2 regions of the Sporosarcina sp. resist genome follow, and region 1 is predicted to be linked to the other one. Evidence: a T-box and tRNA genes for the amino acid it is inferred to sense, from the RefSeq annotation. Region 1 holds a T-box; the other holds one or more tRNA genes.
What was found. The T-box of region 1 lies ahead of leuS (leucine--tRNA ligase). A T-box ahead of a tRNA ligase gene usually reads a tRNA of that ligase, here a tRNA-Leu.
Positions count from the first base shown of each region.

Region 1 (3,859 bases):
TGTTATTTTTAGTATTTCTTATATTGTAGTCAGTTTTGCAGCTTCATTTACAATGTTCATTGTTGCAATGGTGATTGTGACGTTTGGGGAAATGTTTGTCTGGCCGGCTGTGCCGACCATTGCGAGCCAACTTTCTCCTAAAGGAAGGGAAGGCTTTTATCAAGGAATTGTCAATTCCTTTGCGACAATGGGGCGGATGTTTGGGCCATTTATTGGAGGAATTCTTGCAGACCAATATGGTATGCAAGTGATGCTATTCATATTGACAGCATTTATGATCATTCCAATCATCACTAGCTTGCTATACGACCGGCCCATTAAAAAAGCCGGCTATCAACCGGAAAGCCGCTTATAGGCTTTCCGTTTTTTTCTGTACGCTACTATCATTGCAACATTCGGTAGAGTTTGATTTAATTGAGAAGAAGGATTATTACGTAAGTTTTAAAAGATTCAAAGGGGGATGTAAAATGAAGCCGATTTATTCATCAGCGAAAGAGGCGGTTGCACAGATTGAAGATGGTGCAACATTAATGGTTGGGGGATTTGGACTAGTAGGAATTCCGGAACAACTCATTCTAGCACTTGTTGAAAAAGGTGTGAAAGACTTAACGGTTATTTCAAATAACTGCGGAGTCGACGAGTGGGGACTTGGACTACTATTGAAAAATAAACAGATTAAGAAAATGATAGGCTCATATGTTGGTGAGAATAAAGAATTCGAACGTCAGGTACTATCAGGTGAAATTGAAGTTGAGTTGACGCCGCAGGGAACACTTGCAGAAAAGATTCGTGCTGGTGGCGCTGGTATACCGGCATTCTTCACGCCGGCTGGTGTTGGAACGCTCGTTGCGGAAGGGAAAGAGATCCGTGTCTATGATGGTAAAGAGTATGTTCTTGAAGAGGCGCTTCGTGCGGACTTCTCACTTATTCGTGCAGCAAAAGCCGACAAGTTCGGCAATTTGATTTACAACAAGACCGCACAAAACTTCAATCCAATGATGGCGGCTGCAGGGAAATTCACAATTGCAGAGGTGGAGGAAATCGTGGAAACGGGCGATCTTGATCCAATGACGATTCATACACCTAGCATTTATGTCCAAGGACTTCTACAGGCGCAACAAGAAAAACGAATTGAGCGTCTGACGACTCGCTAAGGAAAGGGGAATTGTGATATGGGAGAAGTGAATGTAAGGGAACGAATCGCAAGACGGGCTGAAAAGGAAATCGAGGACGGGAACTACGTCAATCTTGGAATTGGTATGCCAACGCTCGTTGCTAATTATATATCACCTGAAAAAACAGTCGTACTTCAATCAGAAAATGGATTGTTAGGTATTGGACCTTATCCGGCAGCTGATGAAGTTGATCCGGATCTCATTAACGCGGGAAAAGAAACTGTTACATCTATTCCAGGTTCAGCATACTTTAACAGTGCTGAATCATTCGCGATGATTCGCGGAGGACATGTCGATGTTGCCATACTTGGCGCGATGGAAGTGTCTGAAAAAGGGGACTTGGCTAACTGGATGATTCCTGGCAAGATGATCAAAGGAATGGGCGGTGCGATGGATCTTGTTCATGGCGCGCGAAAAATTATCGTTATTATGGATCACGTTGCGAAAGACGGCTCTGCGAAGATTAAGAAAGAATGTACACTTCCGTTAACAGGAAAAGCGGTCGTCCATAAAATCATTACAGAACGCGCATTGATTGACGTGACAGCCGATGGACTGGAATTGAAAGAAGTGTTCGAAGGATTCACTATTCAAGAAGTCATTGATTCGACAGAAGCGGTGTTAATTGTGAAGGATGTTATTGAAGGCGTAAAATGATTGTTGTTAAAGTGGCATGATTCGGGTAAACTAATAGCAATAGCTTTGGTGTTGAAGAGGAGTAGTAATCTTTACTGTCGTTTATTAGAGAGCAGGCGGTTGGTGGAAGCCTGTACGATAGAGATGAACTCGCCTTGGAGCCTGCATTGGTGAATTATTTGATTTACTAACCCGTGCCGTTTTCCGCGTTAAGGAGTCAAGTTGGGCGGCTTTGTCGTCAATTTGGGTGGCACCGCGGGAATTATACTACTCTCGTCCCTTATCTTTTTAAGGGACGGGAGTTTTTTGTTTTTAGTGCTTTTCTACTTATCAAGGAGGAATTTTAAATGAGTTATAATCACGGACAAATTGAGAAGAAGTGGCAACAGTACTGGAAAGACAATAAAACATTCAAAATGATGGATGATCCGTCTAAACCGAAATTTTTTGCGCTTGATATGTTTCCATATCCATCAGGTGCTGGACTACACGTCGGGCATCCGCTTGGCTATATCGCGACAGATATTTTGAGCTCATTCAAACGGAAGCAAGGCTTTAATGTCCTGCATCCGATGGGCTGGGATGCATTTGGCCTTCCGGCAGAGCAATACGCGCTTGATACAGGTAATGATCCTGCCGAATTCACCGCGAAAAATATCGCAACGTTCAAGCGTCAAATGAATGATCTTGGTTTTTCTTATGACTGGGACCGTGAAATTAATACGACAGATCCATCTTATTACAAGTGGACGCAATGGATTTTCATCCAACTTTACAATAAAGGCTTAGCTTACGTCGATGAAGTAGCTGTTAACTGGTGTCCAGCACTAGGTACAGTTCTTGCGAATGAAGAAGTAATCGATGGCAAGTCAGAACGTGGCGGCCACCCGGTTGAGCGTCGTCCAATGCGCCAATGGGTATTGCGAATTACAAATTATGCAGACCGTCTTCTTGAGGATCTTGATGAACTTGATTGGCCGGAAAGCTTGAAAGACATGCAACGTAACTGGATTGGTCGTTCAGAAGGGGCACAGCTGACTTTCGAAATTGAAGGAACTGATTTGTCATTTGAAGCATTTACAACACGTCCGGATACAATTTTCGGAGCGACGTATGCAGTGCTTGCACCAGAATTAAAACTTGTTGAAAAAGTGACGACTGCAGAACAAAAGGATGCAGTTGAAAAATACCTAAACGAAGTGAAGATGAAGAGTGATCTTGAACGTACAGATCTTGCAAAAGAGAAGACGGGTGTCTTTACGGGAGCTTACGCAATTAACCCTGCAAGCGGCGAGAAGATGCCAATTTGGATTGCAGACTATGTTCTTGCAACATATGGAACAGGCGCGATTATGGCGGTTCCAGCACATGATGAGCGTGACTATGAGTTTGCAAAAGAATTTGATCTGCCAATTATTGAAGTTGTAGCAGGCGGCGACGTTTCTGCAGAAGTATATGTTGGAGATGGAAAACACGTCAATTCAGGTTTCCTTGATGGATTACTCAAAGATGAAGCAATCGAAAAAGCAATCGCATGGTTTGTTGAAAAAGGCAAAGGCGATAAAAAAGTTACATTCCGTCTTCGTGACTGGTTGTTCTCAAGGCAACGTTACTGGGGCGAGCCGATTCCAATTATCCATTGGGAAGATGGCACAATGACACCTGTTGAAGAAGCAGATTTACCGCTCGTATTACCAGTAACGGATAATATTAAACCAAGCGGAACGGGCGAGTCACCACTTGCAAACATCGATGAATGGATAAATGTGACTCATCCAGAAACAGGGATGAAAGGTCGTCGCGAAACGAACACGATGCCACAATGGGCGGGTAGCTGCTGGTATTACTTGCGTTACATTGATCCGGATAACGATGAAATGATTATCGATCCTGAACTTGCGAAACGCTGGTTGCCTGTAGATATCTACGTAGGTGGAGCAGAACACGCAGTTCTACATCTGCTTTACGCACGATTCTGGCATAAAGTGCTTTACGATATCGGAGTAGTTCATACGAAAGAGCCATTCCAAAAGCTGTTCAACCAAGGG
Region 1 is NZ_CP060287.1:1,674,253-1,678,111, forward strand. It holds gene H7992_RS08465 (MDR family MFS transporter) at 1-355, shown strand, start outside; gene H7992_RS08470 (CoA transferase subunit A) at 468-1,154, shown strand; gene H7992_RS08475 (3-oxoacid CoA-transferase subunit B) at 1,173-1,832, shown strand; T-box leader at 1,875-2,095, shown strand; gene leuS (leucine--tRNA ligase) at 2,159-3,859, shown strand, end outside.

Region 2 (3,015 bases), 940 kb from region 1:
TCGAATCCGCCCCCCACCACCAGTTTTAGGGGCATAGTTTAACGGTAGAATAGAGGTCTCCAAAACCTTTGATGTGGGTTCGATTCCTACTGCCCCTGCCATTTTTTTTAGTATAATCTAATATTATGGCGATTGTGGTGAAGTGGTTAACACATCGGATTGTGGTTCCGACACTCGAGGGTTCGATTCCCTTCAGTCGCCCCATTTATCTATCCAATTAAAACAAACTTATATATCATGGCGATTGTGGTGAAGTGGTTAACACATCGGATTGTGGTTCCGACATTCGAGGGTTCGATTCCCTTCAGTCGCCCCATTTTATATTCAATTAAAACAAACTAGATATCATGGCGATTGTGGTGAAGTGGTTAACACATCGGATTGTGGTTCCGACACTCGAGGGTTCGATTCCCTTCAGTCGCCCCATTTATCTTTTTGGGGTATAGCCAAGCGGTAAGGCAACGGACTTTGACTCCGTCACTCGTTGGTTCGAATCCAGCTACCCCAGTTTCGCGGAAGTAGTTCAGTGGTAGAATACGACCTTGCCAAGGTCGGGGTCGCGGGTTCGAATCCCGTCTTCCGCTCCATCATCTACGGCGGCATAGCCAAGCGGTAAGGCATGGGTCTGCAACACCCTTACCACCGGTTCGATTCCGGTTGCCGCCTCCAATTTTCTTATGTATCGTTGTTCGTAAACTAAATAGTGTTATGCCCGAGTGGTGGAATGGCAGACACGTCGCACTCAAAATGCGATGCCGTAAGGCGTGCCGGTTCAAGTCCGGCCTCGGGTATCAGATGAAAAACACAACTTCGGTTGTGTTTTTTTGTGTTTAATTTCTACTATATAAGTTGACTTAACTGAGCGAACGTGGGCTTTGGCTACCCCTAGCACTTTAAAGAATTCAATGTAATTTAATTCTTTATTTCAATATATATTTAGATAAAAGAATAGAGAGTAGGGGAAACATTATGCCATTAATTGAACACCAGGAGTTCATTCAAGCCTCGGTAGAACGTTGCTTTGATCTTGCACGAGACGTGGATATTCATACCCGTACAACAGAGGGGACGAAAGAGAAGGCTGTCGGTGGGGTGACAACAGGTTTATTGCTGGCCGGGGATATTGTTACATGGGAGGCCGTTCATTTCGGTATAAGACAAAGACTAACTGCCAAAGTAACGGTGATGGATATACCGTATATGTTTGAAGACATAATGGTGAAAGGAGCATTCCAATCTTTTCACCATATTCATGAGTTTATTGAGAAGGATAATGGCACTCTGATGATTGACAGATTTCAATATAGATCACCCTGTGGAGTGATTGGTGTTATTGCGGATAAGTTGTTTTTGGAAAGCTATATGAGAAACTTTATTGTGAGTCGAGCAAGAGCTCTGAAGCATATTGCAGAAAATGAGTAAGAGGCATTTCATCAGGAAAAGTCGACTTGATAAACTTGGTGGCACAAGTTTTCTAGAGAGTGGAACCTGGACGTTACTAATCGATTGTGAGAAAACACAGCGCTTCAAAAATGGGTAGTAAACAAAATCGCTCCTTACCGCCGAAGCGTAAGGAGCGATTTTCATAGAGGGGATCCGATGACACTAGTTTGGGTTGTCCATTGCAATTGCCTTGGTTGGTCATTGGGGATTGGTCACAAAGTAAATGGTGACAGGTTATTGGTTTGCCTGCAATTTAAATTGGATTGATCCCTACTCTATGCCCTGGAGAGGAGTCTCACCTTTCCAAGGGCATTAAAAGTACTTCGTATCATCAAATTTCAAGACAATCGAATAGTTTTTTGCATTAATAGAATTAGATAACTTATGTGCATCCTTTTCTGTTTGCAATGATTTCACCCGATAATCCTCAGGATCGAATAAAGCAACACGGTATACGACCGTACCTTCAGAGTAGCCGTATTGAATCTCTTCTTTTTCTGCCATAGAGAGTTCTTTGTAAAAGCGGGCTTTTGCACGCAATTGTATGGCAAGTTCAATCGCTTCGACAATCGCAAGTTGTTGCCCTTGGAACTCGATTTCATTATCGATATTGGCACGATACATGAGACGGTCGAGCACTCGACTATCTAAACGGACTTCATCCAATTCTATTTCTACGATTTTAAGGCTACGTGGTCCTTGATCAGGGGTGTTGCCTTTTTCTACATTCGTAAAGGCTACGCGTCTCATTTCATCTTCAAGCTCATGAATTCGTTTTGTTAAAACACTTTTTAATTTTACAGCTTCAGCGAGTGTTATGTTGCTCACTTGTTCATTCCCCCCATTTAGAAACATTGTCAGTCAACTATAATGGAAGTTTGTCCCTCGTGCAAAACATATGAACGAACATCTCCACCACTAAGACTAGTAAACATGTTCCCACATGCTGTTGTCAGTTCAAACGCTTCAGTAGCATCCATGGACGGGCGTAGGAAGAAGATATGTAACGCGTCTGTCGTATCTTCTGTTACAGCGCTACGTATAGAATCGACATATGGACTACCGAATGGGCTATAATCATCTTTTAACAGTAGAATGTTTTGTAATGAATTAAAACGACCATTCAATCCATCATATCCATCCTCTTCTGTCCCTGAAGTAACGACTATATCGCCGACAATTTTTTCGAGGTCATAGATGCCTACTGGAATTTCGTGCTGCAAGGAAAAGAAGTTATTCAAGTCGACAGCATTGTGGAATGGATCGATGTAGTTTTGCTTCTTAATCCGGCGCATAAGTGCTTCTGTAGAATGACGGTATCGATTAGGGTCTGCGCCAAGTGCTTTCCACACAGTACGCCATTCTTTAATGCCAGGGAATTCGGGGACGGACTTGTTCTCCAGCTCAAAGAAAAGTTGCTCTTGGAATAATTGCAATTTTCCTTTTAGCATTTGAGGCGATTCTGACACTGTAATTTTGGTATAATGGTTAATGCCCAATTTTAATCCGGGTACGGCACCTAAAAGCTTCATATCCATTTCAATAATCAATGACTTCACCCTTTATATAGTT
Region 2 is NZ_CP060287.1:738,262-741,276, forward strand. It holds tRNA gene H7992_RS03625 (tRNA-Tyr) at 1-22, shown strand, start outside; tRNA gene H7992_RS03630 (tRNA-Trp) at 28-101, shown strand; tRNA gene H7992_RS03635 (tRNA-His) at 129-204, shown strand; tRNA gene H7992_RS03640 (tRNA-His) at 241-316, shown strand; tRNA gene H7992_RS03645 (tRNA-His) at 351-426, shown strand; tRNA gene H7992_RS03650 (tRNA-Gln) at 437-508, shown strand; tRNA gene H7992_RS03655 (tRNA-Gly) at 513-587, shown strand; tRNA gene H7992_RS03660 (tRNA-Cys) at 596-669, shown strand; tRNA gene H7992_RS03665 (tRNA-Leu) at 711-791, shown strand; gene H7992_RS03670 (SRPBCC family protein) at 970-1,422, shown strand; gene H7992_RS03675 (hypothetical protein) at 1,756-2,271, opposite strand; gene H7992_RS03680 (B3/B4 domain-containing protein) at 2,301-2,993, opposite strand.
Region 2: it encodes a tRNA-Leu, which carries the amino acid that the T-box ahead of leuS (leucine--tRNA ligase) is inferred to sense. The anticodon was not compared.